One region of the Sphaerisporangium sp. NPDC051011 genome, then DNA from elsewhere that is predicted to be linked to it. Evidence: riboswitches for the same ligand, from Rfam matches in the RefSeq annotation. Region 1 holds a riboswitch; the other holds the start of a gene.
The links. Region 1 has a riboswitch for glycine ahead of gcvP (aminomethyl-transferring glycine dehydrogenase). Riboswitches for the same ligand answer to the same signal wherever they lie in the genome.

Region 1 (7,274 bases):
CGCAGGTGCTGGGGGCTGTAGCCGGTCCAGATCGGCGGGGCGTAGAGCACGCCGGCGATGTCGGCAGCGCGCCGACACACCTCCTGGGCGTTGTAGATGTCGGTGCCGATCGGCAGGTGCGGGCCGTGCATCTCGACCGAGCCCAGCGGGATGATGATCGTGTCGTTGGTCTTGAGGTACTCCTGGATGTCCGGCGGCGCCAGGTCGCTGAGCAGTCGCGAATGTAGTTGGATCATGGCAATACACTCCTGATCGGATGGAGCGGGCGGCCGGATGCGGCTCCCGCGCGGCGGCCGAGCCGCGAAGTCGGCCCAGCCGGTGGTCTCAGAGCTGGGGCTTGACGAGGATCTTGCCGTTGGTGCGACGCTTGGTCTCGTCGACGGCGGCGACGAGCTTCTCCAGCGGGAACCGGTGGGTGACCGCGTTCTCCATGCTGATGGCGCCCGAGGCCATCAGCGCGATCACGTTCGGGAAGTCCCAGGACCCGGAGTGGCCGACGGTGCCGTGGATCTGTCCGCCCGTGAGCATCAGGCGGATCGAGTTGAAGGTCGTGGGGCGGGCGTCCATGCCGACGATCACGATCTTGCCGCCGACCGCCAGGGAGTCCTCGACGGCGTTGATCACCGCGTTGAAGTTGCCGGTGGCTTCGACGACCATGGCTGCGCCGACACCCTTGGTCGCCTCGGCGATCACGTCGGCGGCGTTCTCGGCCGCCGGGTCGATGACGCGGGTGGCGCCCAGCGCGGCAGCGAGGTCGCGGCGCTCGGCGATCATGTCGACCGCGAAGACCTGGGAGGCTCCTGCGGCCTTGGCCAGGGCGACCGAGGCGAGGCCGATCGGTCCGCCACCGAAGACGGCGACGACGCCACCGGGCTTGAAACCGCCGGCCCGGGTGAACATGCCCTCGTAGGCGACGCTGGTGGGCTCGGTGAGCGCGCCGACCTCGAGTGCCTTCTCCTCGCTGCCGTACCGCTGCAGCACGCCGTCGAGCGACCAGCAGTACCGGGAGTCGACCTTGACGTACTGGGCGAAGCCTCCGTCGAGGGTGAAACCGAGGTCTTCGATGTAGCCGCACTGGTTCCAGTAGCCGCCGCGACATTCGCGACAGCGCCCACACCACTGGATCTCCTCGACGGCGACGAGTTCGCCCTCACGCAGGCCGGTCACCTCGCGTCCGACGGCCACCACCTTGCCGGCGAACTCGTGACCGGTGATCACCGGCGCCTTGAGGTGGTACGGGAGCAGCAGGTAGCCCTCGTCGTCGGTCTCGAACATGTGGACGTCCGAGCCGCACAGGCCGCAGGCACCCACCTGGACCACTACCTCGGTCGGCCCGGGCGCGCCCGGGTCGGAGACCTCCCGGAAGTCCACGGCCGGGTTGCGGTACGCCTCGTTGGCGTTCGCCGCCCACTGCCGCTTCGCATCGGCCTCAGAGATCCGCGCACCTGGGCGCGGCGCCCACTCGGCCTCGAGTACCACTGCCTTCATCTCGACTCCTGACTGGTCGTCACGGTCTCTGGCTCAGACGGCGACAAGGATCTCGTCGGCGCTCAGCTCGGGGTTGCCCTCGACGGCCTCCTCCGGGGTCTGGGCCCCGGTGACCACTGCGCGCAGGGCCGCGGTGATCGCGGTCGGGTTCTTGTGCTGGAAGATGTTGCGTCCGACCGACGTGCCGACCGCGCCCACCGAACGGGCGGCCGCGACCTTGCGCAGCAGTTCGAGGTCGGACTCCCGGGAGCCGCCGGCCACGATCACCGGGGTGCCCGGGACGCAGTCGACGATCGGCGCGAACTGCTCGGGCGAGCCCAGCCAGTTGGTCTTGACCACGTCGGCGCCCAGCTCCACACACAGCCGGGCCGTATGCTTGAGGTAAGCGAGGCCCCACTCGCTCTGGTAGTCCTTGCCGTCCGTATAGTAGGCGTTCGGGAACTCCGCCTCGGCGACGAACGGAAGGTCGTACTCGCGACAGGCCTCGCCGATCCGCCCGGCGAGCTCGATCATGTCCGGCTTGTTCTCGGGAGCGAACGGCAGCAGCGCGACGACACCGTCGACGCCGAGCTTGGCACAGTGCTCGACGGAGGCGATCAGTCGCTCCTGGTGTGGCTTCTCGCCGCGGGTCGCCGTGGAGGTGATCTTCGCGACGATGCCGACCTCGGGCGACTCGGCGATCACCGGCGACATCGTCTGCAGCAGCCCCGCCGACAGGAAGGCGCACGTCGCGCCGCCGTCGCGAACCTTGCGGTACATGCCGATCGGGTCCTCGATGCCCGGCATGACCTCGGGGGTGCTCGTGCCGTGCGAGAAGGCGAACATGACGGTGGAGTTGGTGACGGGGTCGATGATCCGCCGGAGCCGCAGGTCCTTGCCGATGCCCATGAATTCCTCTTCCTGGTTCAGTACAGCCGTGGTCAGGTGGTGACGGCGTCGCACGGACGGGCCGCGCCGTCGGCCGCCCCGGAGCCGACGAGCAGGTCGTCGACGATCCGGTCGATGAAGCGGGGGTCGTTGATGTGCCATGGCAAGGTGATCAGCTCGACCTGGGGCTGGAGCCCCTCACGCAGATCGTCGAGGAACGCCGTGTCGGCCTCGGGATCCCAAAAGGGGCCGCCCGGTGCATCCGGGATCGACAGGCCCCCGGTCGGGACGTAGACCGTGACGGGACCCGTGGCGAGGTTGGCCTTGCGGGCGAACTCCTTGCCGAGGGTCGCTGCCTCGTCGCGGGTCAGCCGGACGAGCGTCAGCTCGGGGTTGTGGCCGAAGTACACCCGGCCGGGGAACTCCTGCTCGGCGTCCTCCAACCGCCCGCAGGTGATGAAGTCGAGGCAGCCGGGCACGAGGACCTGTCGAACCCCCCGGCGTCCGGCGGTCTCCATGCGCTCCGGCCCCGGATCCATCAGACCGCCGACGAGGTGGCCGGCCAGCTCCGTCGTGGTGAAGTCCAGGACGATGTCGACCTTGCCGGAGGCGACCGCGTCCTCTAGCGCCCGTCCGCCCACTCCGTTCGCGTGGAAGGCGACGAACGAGTAGCCGGCCGCCTCGAGACGCTCCCGGCCACGCATGAGCGCGGGAGTGGTGTTGCCGTTCATCGACGCCGCGATGGTCGGCGAGGTCCGTTCGGCCGATGGCGGTTCCGCGCCGACGTGACGGGCGGCGCCCACGATGTATCCCGCCGCCGACCGGTAGACCCCGCTGGTCACCGAGTTGACCCCGATGATGTCGGCGACCGAGTGGAGAACCGCGACGTCCTTGATGCCAACGTAGGCCTCGAAGGTCCTGCCGCCGGAGGCCAGCGGCGAGATGATCAGTTTCGGGAAGCCGAGCGGGAGCCGTTGGAAGGCAGGACCGGCGATGTGCGTGCCCGCCCCGCCCATGCAGACGGCCCCGTCGACCGAACGCTCGGCGACCATCCGCTCCAGCAAGGCCGTGACGCCGGCGCGGAGCGCGGACACCGCCTCACCACGGGGAAGAGCGCTGATCGCGGCGCTCGTGCTGCCTGCTGCGGCGGCGACCTGTTCCTGGTCGATGAAGGTGCGCCGGGCGATCACGTCCACCGAGGGGCGTTCGGTCAACCGAGCAGACGTGTCCATCAGAACAGCGGTCGCGCCCTGGGCCTCGATCTCGTCGGCGAGCACTCCGAGCTCTTCGGCCTTCGTGTCGAAGGTTCCGATGACGACCACCACTGTGGGGGAACCGGCGCGGCGAACGTCGGGGCGCCGGGAGGGGCTGTTCATGGTCGTGGACAGTAAGCCATCAACACCGAACAACGCAACGGTCTGAGGCGATATTTGTTTGGTTCTCCGAACGGTAGAGGCCATATGAGCGGTTCGCTGAATGCTTTCGGCGATGGCCGACCTCCTCGCCGAACCGGTCCCGGCGAAGCCACCACCGAGTGGGGCGTCGAGGCGGCGCGACGGACCCGCCCGCCAGCGCAGGTCACGAGCTTCCGCCCCGCCACACTGTGGATCACCCGTGGCCAATCCTGATAATCGATCGGCAAACCGAACGGGCTACTCGATACCTCGACGACTGGCATTCCGGGCCGAACACCCGTTCACACACGAGTTACGTTCGGAGAGCCGAACGTTCGGGTCTAGACGGGACGGCGCGGCGCCCGTAGAGTCGCCGTCACAAGTTCACATCGGGCCGCACGAGCCCGAGCGGAAGAGACTCGCCCACGACGACGTCGGGCGGGCGCCGGAGGAGCAAGAACCCCGCCAATCTCTCAGGCACCTACACCGCTCAAGGCCAGGCCACTCTGGAAAGCAGGCGCCCGACGCGCCTCGCCCACGGTGAAAGCCGGACCGTGCCCTCGGCACGTCGGTGAATCTCTCAGGCCAACGACAGAGGGGGCTCCCGCACCGGCACCCGCCGGGCGCGATTTTGGGAGCCCTCATGACGTCCTTCGCACGCCGTCACATCGGCCCGTCCGAGTCGGACCAGCGCAAGATGCTCGCCGAGTGCGGCTTCGGCGACGTCGACGAGCTCGTCGACGCCGCAGTCCCTCCGGCGATCCGCACCTCTCAGCCGTTGGCCCTGCCCGCCGCGGTGTCCGAGACCGAGGCCACCCGTGAGCTCCGCGAGATCGCCGCAGCCAACGCCGTGCTCCCCTCGATGATCGGGCTCGGCTACCACGACACCGTGACCCCCGCGGTGATCCGGCGCAACGTGCTGGAGAACCCCGCCTGGTACACCGCGTACACCCCGTATCAGCCAGAGATCTCCCAGGGCCGGCTCGAGGCGCTGCTGAACTTCCAGACCGCCGTGGCGGACCTGACCGACCTGGACACCGCGAACGCGTCGATGCTCGACGAGTCGACCGCGGTCGCCGAGGCCGTGCTGCTGATGCGGCGGACGTCGAAGTCCCGGTCGAACCGGCTGCTGCTCGACGCGGAGTGCCTGCCCCAGACGATCGCGCTCGTGCGGATGCGAGCCGAGGCCGTCGGCATCGACATGGACGTGCGCGACCTGGCCGGCGACCTGCCCGACGACGTGTTCGGGGTCGTCGTGCAGTACCCCGGCGCGTCCGGAGTGCTGCGCGAGGACTCGTTCTACCGCCGGCTCGGCGAGTACGCGCACGCCCAGGACGCCAAGTACACGATCGCCGCGGATCTCCTCGCCCTCGCACTCGTCCGCTCCCCCGGCGACCTGGGTGCCGACATCGCCTGCGGCACCACCCAGCGCTTCGGCGTCCCCCTCGGCTACGGCGGCCCGCACGCGGGCTACCTCGCCGTCCGCAACGGCCTCGAGCGTTCCCTCCCAGGCCGGCTGGTCGGCGTCTCCGTCGACGCCGCCGGGCATCCGGCCTACCGCCTCGCCCTGCAGACCCGCGAACAGCACATCCGCCGCGACCGGGCCACCTCCAATATCTGCACCGCTCAGGTGCTGCCGGCCGTGCTCGCCGCGTCGTACGCGGTCTACCACGGGCCCGAGGGACTGCGAGCGATCGCCGAGCAGGTGCACGGCCACGCCACCGCGTTGGCCACGGCGCTGCGCCGGGCGGGCACCGAGGTCGTGCACGACGGCTTCTTCGACACCGTCCTGGTCCGTGTCCCCGGCCGGGCCGACCAGGTCCTCGCAGCCGCTCGCCGGGCCGGGGTCAACCTCGGTCGCGTGGATGCCGACCACGTCCGCGTCGCCTGCGACGAGACGACCACGACGCCACTGGTCGCCACCGTGATCACCGTCGTCGGCGAGGGTGCACCCGAGCAGGCCGGCGGCACCACGACCGCGGCGACCGACACGATCGGACTCCCGCCTTCACTCCTGCGCGAGACGGACTACCTGACCCACGAGGTCTTCCACGCGCACCGGTCCGAAACGGCGATGCTGCGCTACCTGCGCCGGCTCTCCGACCAGGACTTCGCCCTCGACCGCGGCATGATCCCGCTGGGCTCGTGCACGATGAAGCTCAACGCCGCCGCCGAGATGGAGCCGATCAGCTGGACGGAGTTCGCCCGGCTGCACCCCTTCGCCCCCGCCTCGGACGCGGCCGGATACCGGCGACTGACCGGCGAGCTCCGCGCCTGGCTGGCCGAGATCACCGGCTACGACTCGGTGTCGCTGCAGCCCAACGCCGGCAGCCAGGGCGAGCTGGCCGGGCTGCTGGCCATCCGCGCCTACCACCGCTCGCGCGGGGAGACCGGGCGTGACGTGTGCCTGATCCCCTCGTCGGCGCACGGCACGAACGCGGCATCGGCGGTCCTGGCCGGGATGCGGGTCATCGTCGTCGACTGCCAGGACAACGGCGACGTCGACCTCGACGACCTCGCCGCCAAGGTCACCGAGCATGCCGACCGGCTCGCCGCGATCATGGTCACCTACCCCTCCACCCACGGCGTCTACGAAGAGGGCATCGGTCGAATCGCCGAACTCGTCCACGACGCCGGCGGCCAGGTCTACGTCGACGGGGCCAACCTCAACGCGCTGGTCGGGCTGGCCCATCCGGGACGCTTCGGCGGCGACGTCTCCCACTTGAACCTGCACAAGACCTTCTGTATCCCGCACGGCGGCGGTGGCCCGGGAGTCGGCCCGGTCGCCGCACGTGCCCACCTCGCTCCCTTCCTCCCGAACCACCCCCTGGCCGGCGACGCCGGCCCCGACTCCGGCATCGGACCGGTCTCGGCGGCGCCGTTCGGCTCGGCCTCGATCCTGCCGATCTCCTGGGCCTACGTCCGAATGATGGGCGCCGAGGGCCTGACCGCGGCCACCAAGGTCGCGGTGCTCTCGGCCAACTACCTCGCCCGGCGGTTGGGCGGCCACTTCCCGGTGCTCTACACCGGCCGCTCCGGTCTGGTGGCCCACGAGTGCATTCTCGACCTGCGTGAGCTGACCAGGGCGACCGGCGTGACCGTCGAGGACGTGGCCAAGCGCCTGATCGACTACGGATTCCACGCCCCGACGATTTCGTTCCCCGTCGCCGGCACCCTCATGATCGAGCCGACCGAGAGCGAGCACCTCGGCGAGCTCGACCGGTTCTGCGCGGCGCTGATCGCCATCCGGCGCGAGATCGACCTGGTCGCCTCCGGAGAGTGGGCGCTCGAGGACAGCCCCCTGCGGAACGCACCGCACACCGCCGAACTGCTCGCCGGCGAGTGGACGCTGCCCTACGACCGCGAGACCGCGGTCTTCCCCGACGGGGTCTCGCCCCGGCACAAGTACTGGCCTCCCGTGCGGCGCATCGACGGTGCCCGCGGGGACCGCGACCTGGTCTGCTCCTGCCCCCCGGTCGAAGCCTTCCAGGGCTGAGCACGGCCTTCACCGACCCTGACCGTCGA
Region 2 (7,274 bases), on a different contig from region 1:
TGATGGCCTTGATGGAGGCGACCGCGTTGCGCTCGATGCAGGGAATCTGCACCAGGCCGCCGATGGGGTCGCAGGTGAGGCCGAGGTTGTGTTCGATGCCGATCTCGGCGGCGTTCTCGACCTGCTCGGGCGTGCCGCCGAGGGCCTCGGTCAGGCCGGCGGCGGCCATGGAGCACGCCGAGCCGACCTCCCCCTGGCAGCCGACCTCGGCGCCGGAGATCGAGGCGTTCTCCTTGAACAGGACGCCGATGGCCCCGGCGGTGAGGAGAAAGCGGATCACGCCGTCCTCGTCGGCGCCCGGGACGAACCGGTCGTAGTACGTCAGCACGGCGGGGATGATGCCGGCGGCGCCGTTGGTCGGGGCGGTGACGATGCGGCCTCCGGCGGCGTTCTCCTCGTTGACGGCGAGGGCGAACAGTGTGACCCAGTCCATGGTCTGGAGGGGGTCCTTCTCGGGGCTTTCGCTCTGGAGTCGCCGCAGCATCTGATTGGCCCGCCGCTTGACCTTAAGGCCGCCCGGCAGCACGCCCTCCTTGGTGGTGCCGCGCCGCACGCACTCGGACATGACCCGCCACAGGTTGAGCAGCCCCGCCCGGATCTCGGCCTCCGTACGGCCGAACGCCTTCTCGTTCTCCATCATCAGCCCGGAGATGGACAGCCCGCTCTCGGCGCACTGCTTCAGCAGCTCGGCCGCGGTGAGGAACGGGTAGGGGAGCTCGGTGTCGTCCGGTTTGATGCGGTCGGCGCCGGTGGCGTTCTCGTCGACGACGAACCCGCCGCCCACCGAGTAGTAGATCTTCTCGCGCAGCGTCTCGCCCTCGGGGGAGAAGGCGGTGAAGCGCATGCCGTTCGGGTGGTGGGGCAGCGAGATCTTGCGTTCGAACACGCAGTGCTCGCCGACGACGAAGGGGATCTCCTGGGCGCCGAACAGCCGCAGGGTGCCGGAGGCGCGCATCCGGGCGAGGCGTTCGTCGACGGTGTCGACGTCCACGAGCTCGGGCTTCTCGCCGGACAGGCCGAGCAGGACCGCCTTGTCGCTGCCGTGGCCCTTGCCGGTCAGGCCGAGCGAGCCGTACAGGATGACCTTGACGCGCGCGGTCTTCTCCAGCAGACCGTCCCGCTGAAGGCCGCGGGCGAACTTGTGGGCGGCGGCCATCGGGCCGCCGGTGTGCGAGCTCGACGGGCCTATGCCGATCTTGAACAGGTCGAAGACGCTGATCGCCATTGATCTTCCGCCCTTCGGAACGTGTGCGGTGAAGTTCGGATGAGGTGAAGGAGGGGAAGGGCGCTCCGGCGAGCGGTGGCTCGCCGGAGCCGGGGCCGGAGCCCGCACGACCGGGGTACGGGTACGGCAGGGGAGAGGAGCGTCAGGACTCGGCCGTGGTGACGGTCGTGTACTCCTCGGCGGTGAGCAGCTCCTCCGGGGCGCCTTCGATGCGCACGCGGAACAGCCAGCCCTCGCCGTACGGGTCGGAGTTGACGAGGGACGGGTCGTCCACGACGGTCTGGTTGACCTCGACGATCTCGCCGCTGACCGGCGCGTAGATGTCGCTGACCGACTTGGTCGACTCGACCTCGCCGACGGCGTCGCCCGCCTCGATCGTCGCGCCCGCTTCGGGGAGCTGGACGTAGACGACGTCACCCAGCGACTCGGCGGCGTACGCCGTGATGCCCACGGTCACGGTGAGGCCGTCGTCCAGACCGGCGACCCACTCGTGCTCCTTGGTGTAGCTGAGCTCCTCGGGAATGCTGCTCACTTGCTCCTCCGGTAAAAAGGCAGGTCAACCACGTCGACCGGTTCATGGCTACCACGGATGTCGACCGCGAGCCCCTCGGACACGTTGGTGTCCACGTAGGCCATCGCGATCGGCTTGCCGAGGGACTGCGAGGGCGCGCCGCTGGTGACCTCTCCAACGACGGTGCCGTCCGTCAGCAGCACCACGGGATATCCGTGGCGCGGCACTCGGCGGCCCCGCGCGACGAGCCCGGTGAGGCGGCGGCGCGGCGGGATGTCCTTCAGCGGCGACAGGGCCGCGCGGCCGACGAAGTCGCCGGGCTTGTCGAACCTCACGACGCGGCCGAGGCCCGCGTCGAAGGGGGTGAGCCCGGCGTTCAGCTCGTTGCCGTACAGCGGCATGCCGGCTTCGAGCCGGAGCGTGTCCCGGGCGGACAGGCCGGCGGGGCGCAGCCCGTACGCGTCGCCCGCCTTGGTGAGTTCCTGCCAGAGGGGGACGGCGTCGGCGGCGGCGACGAAGAGCTCGAAGCCGTCCTCGCCGGTGTAGCCGGTGCGGGCGATCAGGGCCTCGGCGCCGGCGACCGTGCCGGGCAGGCCCGCGTAGTACTTCAGCGAGGGGAGGTCGGCGTCGGTGAGCGTGGCGAGGATCTCCTGGGCGCGGGGGCCCTGGACGGCGATCAGCGCGTACTGGTCGGAGCGGTCGTCGACCTCGGTGTCGAAGTCCGTGGAGCGCTCGGTCAGCTCGGCGGCGACGCGCGCGTAGTTGGAGGCGTTGGCGACGACCATGAACTCCTCGCCCGCCAGGCGGTAGACGATCAGGTCGTCCAGGACGCCGCCGTCGGGGGCACAGATCATGGTGTACCGGGCGCGGCCGGGTTCCAGCGCGGACAGATTGCCGACCAGCGCGTGGTCCAGCGCCTCGCCCGCCTGCGGGCCCGTGACGAAGATCTCGCCCATGTGGGAGAGGTCGAAGAGGCCGGCGGCCGTGCGCACCGCGTTGTGTTCGGCGGATTCGCTGCCGTAGCGCAACGGCATCAGCCAGCCGGCGAAGTCGGTGAGCGTCGCGCCGAGGGTCGCGTGCACCTCGCGGAGCGGTGTGGGTCTGGACATGATGCGCACCTCAGACAGGGTTGGATGAGAGCATCCTCCCCCTCTGTCATCGGTGCCTGAGAGTTTCGCCCGGGTTTTGCCGGACTTTCACCTTCGGCGAGGCCCCCGGAGGAGGCCTGCTTTCCAGAGATCACCTTGCCCGCGCGGTCCTTTGCCTTGTGAGGTTCGCGGGGAGGACTTGCTCCTTCAGGGGTCCTGACCGGATGTCAGGACTCTCTCCCGCACGGGATCATCGGTGTTCTCGCCCACCCTACCAATGCCTGCCCTCCTGTCCATGCCCAGCGGCGGCCACTCCCTCCCCGGTCAGGGTGGGCTAGGTGGCGGCGGCGGTGATGAGGGCGTGGAAGAGGGTGTTGTCATCGCCGGTCTCCGGGTGCCATTGGACGGCGAGCGTGAACGGGTGGCCGGGGAGTTCGACGGCCTCGACGGTGCCGTCCTCGGCGGTGGCGGTGACGATCAGGCCCTCGCCGAGGCGGGCTGCCGCCTGGTGGTGGTAGTGGGCGGTGTCGACGGGGCCGGTGCCGAGGATCTCGGCGAGCCTGGTGCCCGGCTCCGGGCGTACGGGCATCTGGCCGTAGCGGCCGGGGACGGGGGCGTGGGCGCTGTGGCCGGTCACGTGGGGCAGGTGCTGGTGGAGGGCGCCGCCGAGGTGGACGTTCAGGACCTGGAGGCCCCGGCAGATGCCCAGGAACGGCAGTTCGGCCTTCAGAGCGGCACCGACCAGCCCAAACTCAGCCTCATCCCGAAATTTCCGGACGTAGCCGGTGTGTTCCGCCGGTTCCTCCCCGTACCGCCCCGGATCGACGTCCCCGCCGCCCGCCACGATCAGCCCGTCGAGCAGCTCGACCAGCGGCGCCGGGTCGCCCGCCGGGGGCAGCAGCACCGGCTGGCCCCCGGCCCGGACGACCTGGTCGACGTAGTCGTACGGCAGCAGCGCCGCCCGCGTCTCCCACACGGTGAACGCGGCCGGCTCGACGTAACAGGTGATCCCGATGACGGGCCGTGACATCGCGAAGCCCTACAGCGGGGTGACGTAGGCGCCGGAGATGCCGCCGTCCACCAGGAACTCGGCGCCGGTGATGAAGCTCGCGTCGTCCGAGGCCAGGAACGCCACGGCGGCGGCGATCTCGGACGCCTCGGCGAACCGCCCGAGCGGGATGTGCACGAGGCGCCGCTGGGCACGCTCGGGGTCCTTGGCGAACAGCTCCTGGAGCAGCGGGGTGTTGACCGGCCCCGGGCACAGCGCGTTGACCCGGATGCCCTCGCGGGCGAACTGGACGCCCAGCTCGCGCGACATGGCGAGCACGCCGCCCTTGGACGCGGTGTAGGAGATCTGGGACGTCGCCGAGCCCATGACCGCCACGAACGACGCGGTGTTGATGATCGAGCCCTTGCCCTGCCGCCGCATGTACGGGATCGCGTGCTTGCAGCACAGGTACACGCTGGTCAGGTTGACGTCCTGGACGCGGCGCCACGCGTCGATGCCGGTCGTCAGGATCGAGTCGTCGTCGGGCGGGGAGATGCCCGCGTTGTTGAACGCGATGTCCACGCTGCCGTAGGTCTCGAAGGCCGTCTCGAACATGCGGCTGACGTCATCCTCGCTGGTGACGTCGCACCGGACGAACAGGCCGCCCACCTCGTCGGCCGCCTTGGCGCCGGCCACCTCGTCGACGTCGGCGCAGACGACCTTCGCGCCCTCCTCGGCGAAGCGGCGGGCGGTGGCGAGGCCGATGCCGCCGGCCGCTCCCGTGATCACGGCGACGCGGTCACGCAGACGTTGCATGGTGAATATCTCCTCGGTGCCTGGAAAATCGGTGGTGCTCGCCCGCGATCGGTGGATCAGTGGGCTCAGTGGGCTATGAAGACGTTCTTGGTCTCGGTGAACGCGGCCAGCGCGTCGGGGCCGAGCTCGCGGCCGAGGCCCGACTGCTTGAAGCCGCCGAACGGCGTCCAGTACCGCACGGAGGAGTGGGAGTTCACCGACAGGTTGCCCGCCTCGATCGCGCGGGCCACGCGCAGCGCCCGCCCGACGTCCCGCGTCCAGATCGACCCGGACAGGCCGTACACGGTGTCGTTGGCGATGCGCACGGCGTCGGCCTCGTCGTCGAACGGGACGACGCTGACGACCGGCCCGAAGATCTCCTCGGTGAACGCGCGCTCGTCCAGCGACTCGTGGGTGAGCACGGTCGGCGGGAACCAGAAACCCTTGCCCGCAGGGCGGGTCCCCTGGAAGCGCGGTGTGCCGGTGACGAACGACGCCACGCGCGCGCGGTGCTCGGCGCTGATCAGCGGCCCGAGGTCGGTGCCGGGGTCGAGCGGGTCGCCGACGGTGAGGGACGTGACGGCCGCGCCGAGCCGGTCGAGGAACTCGTCCAGGACCGGGCGCTGCACGAGGATGCGCGAGCGGGCGCAGCAGTCCTGGCCGCTGTTGTCGAAGACGGCTCCGGGCGCGGTGGCGGCGGCCCGTTCGATGTCGGCGTCGGCGAAGACGACGTTGGCGTTCTTGCCGCCTAGCTCCAGGGTGAGCCGCTTGACGGTCCGCGCGGCGCTCGCGGCGATGATCCTGCCGACCTCGGTCGATCCGGTGAACACGATCTTGTTCACGCCGGGATGCTCGGCCAGGCGGGCCCCCGCGACCTCCCCTGCTCCAGGCAGAACCTGGAGCACCCCCTCGGGGAGGCCGGCTTCGAGGGCCAGATCGGCGAGCCTCAAAGCCGTCAGCGGAGTCCACTCGGCGGGCTTCACGATGACCGTGTTGCCGGCCGCGAGCGCGGGGGCGACCCCCCACGTCATGATCACCATCGGGAAGTTCCAGGGCACGATGACCCCGACGACGCCGAGCGGCTCGGCGAACGTGATGTCCACCCCGCCGGGCACCGGGATCTGCTTGCCGTGGTTGCGCTCGGGCGCGCCCGCGTAGAAGTGCAGCACGTCGCGGACGTTGCCCGCCTCCCAGCGGGCGTTGCCGATCGGGTGCCCGGAGTTGGCCAGCTCCAGGCGGGCCAGCTCCTCGCCGTGGGCGTCCACGAGGTCGGCGAAGCGCCGCAGCAGCCGGGCGCGGTCCCCGGGCGCGACGTCGCGCCAGGCCGGGAACGCCGCGCGCGCCCGCTCCACCGCGCGGTCGATCTCGGCGGCGTCCGCGAGCTCGACGTCGGCGAGGACTTCCTCGGTGGCAGGGTTGACGATCTTCATTTCACATCCGCTCGAATCCCCGGAACAGTTCCCAGTCGGTGACGGCCGCGTCGAAGGCGGCCAGTTCGACGCGGGCGTTGTTCGCGTAGTGCTCGACGACCTCCTCGCCGAGCGCGGCCTTGGCGATCTTCGAAGACTCCCACAGGGCGAGGGCGTCGCGAAGCGTCGTGGGCACGGTGTCGGCGCCCGCCGTGTAGGCGTTCCCGCCGTACGCCTCTTCCAGCGGCAGCCCGTTGTCGATGCCGTGCAACCCGGCCGCGACCAGCGCCGATACCGCCAGGTAGGGGTTGACGTCGCCGCCCGGCACGCGGTTCTCCACGCGCAGCGAGGGGCCGTGCCCGACCAGGCGCAGGGCGCAGGTGCGGTTGTCCACGCCCCACTTGACCGCCGTCGGGGCGAAGCTGCCGGGAACGTACCGCTTGTATGAGTTGATGTTGGGCGCGTAGAGCAGCGTGAACTCGCGCAGCGCGGCGAGCTGGCCCGCGATGAAGTGCTCGCCGATCGTGGACAGGCCGTGCGCGCCGCCGCCCGCCATGACCGGCGCGCCCTCGGCGGTCCGCAGCGAGATGTGGATGTGGCAGGAGTTGCCCTCGCGGTGGTTCGGCTTGGCCATGAAGGTGAGCGACATGCCGTCCTGGGCCGCGATCTCCTTGGCGCCGTTCTTGTAGATCGAGTGGTTGTCGCAGGTGGCGAGGGCCTCGTCGAACCGGAAGGCGATCTCGTGCTGGCCGAAGTTGCACTCGCCCTTGGCGGACTCGACGTACATGCCCGCGCCCTCCATGCCGAGCCGGATGCGGCGCAGCAGCGGCTCGACCCGGGCGCCGCCGAGCAGCGAGTAGTCCACGTTGTACTGGTTGGCCGGGGTGAGGTCGCGGTACGCCTTCGACCAGGCGCTCTCGTAGGTGTCGGTGTAGACGACGAACTCCAGCTCGGTGCCGACGTACGCCTTCCAGCCGCGCTCGGCCAGCCGCGCGAGCTGGGCGCGCAGGATCTGGCGCGGCGAGGCGACGACGTCGGTGCCGTCCTCCCAGAGGACGTCCGCCATCAGCAGGACCGTGCCCTCCTGCCAGGGCACCCGGCGCAGGGTGGACAGGTCCGGCTTCATCACGAAGTCGCCGTAGCCGCGTTCCCATGACGACATGCCGTAGCCGCCCACGGTGTTCATGTCGACGTCCACGGCGAGCAGGTAGTTACAGCCCTCGGCGGCGTGCTCCAGCACCTCCTCCAGGAAGTACCG

Region 2: another riboswitch for glycine. It lies ahead of gcvT (glycine cleavage system aminomethyltransferase GcvT); the one in region 1 lies ahead of gcvP (aminomethyl-transferring glycine dehydrogenase).

Annotation. Positions count from the first base shown of each region.
Region 1 covers NZ_JBFAGG010000019.1:104,975-112,248, reverse strand. Annotated here, with positions in the region: gene AB0H21_RS34115 (creatininase family protein) at 1-236, opposite strand, end outside; gene iolM (scyllo-inosose 3-dehydrogenase) at 325-1,488, opposite strand; gene AB0H21_RS34105 (hypothetical protein) at 1,522-2,376, opposite strand; gene AB0H21_RS34100 (Tm-1-like ATP-binding domain-containing protein) at 2,409-3,731, opposite strand; glycine riboswitch at 4,246-4,354, shown strand; gene gcvP (aminomethyl-transferring glycine dehydrogenase) at 4,393-7,245, shown strand.
Region 2 covers NZ_JBFAGG010000005.1:82,218-89,491, reverse strand. Annotated here, with positions in the region: gene AB0H21_RS13275 (L-serine ammonia-lyase) at 1-1,225, opposite strand, end outside; gene gcvH (glycine cleavage system protein GcvH) at 1,368-1,757, opposite strand; gene gcvT (glycine cleavage system aminomethyltransferase GcvT) at 1,754-2,845, opposite strand; glycine riboswitch at 2,980-3,077, opposite strand; gene AB0H21_RS13260 (gamma-glutamyl-gamma-aminobutyrate hydrolase family protein) at 3,159-3,854, opposite strand; gene AB0H21_RS13255 (3-oxoacyl-ACP reductase) at 3,864-4,628, opposite strand; gene AB0H21_RS13250 (aldehyde dehydrogenase family protein) at 4,694-6,037, opposite strand; gene AB0H21_RS13245 (glutamine synthetase family protein) at 6,039-7,274, opposite strand, start outside.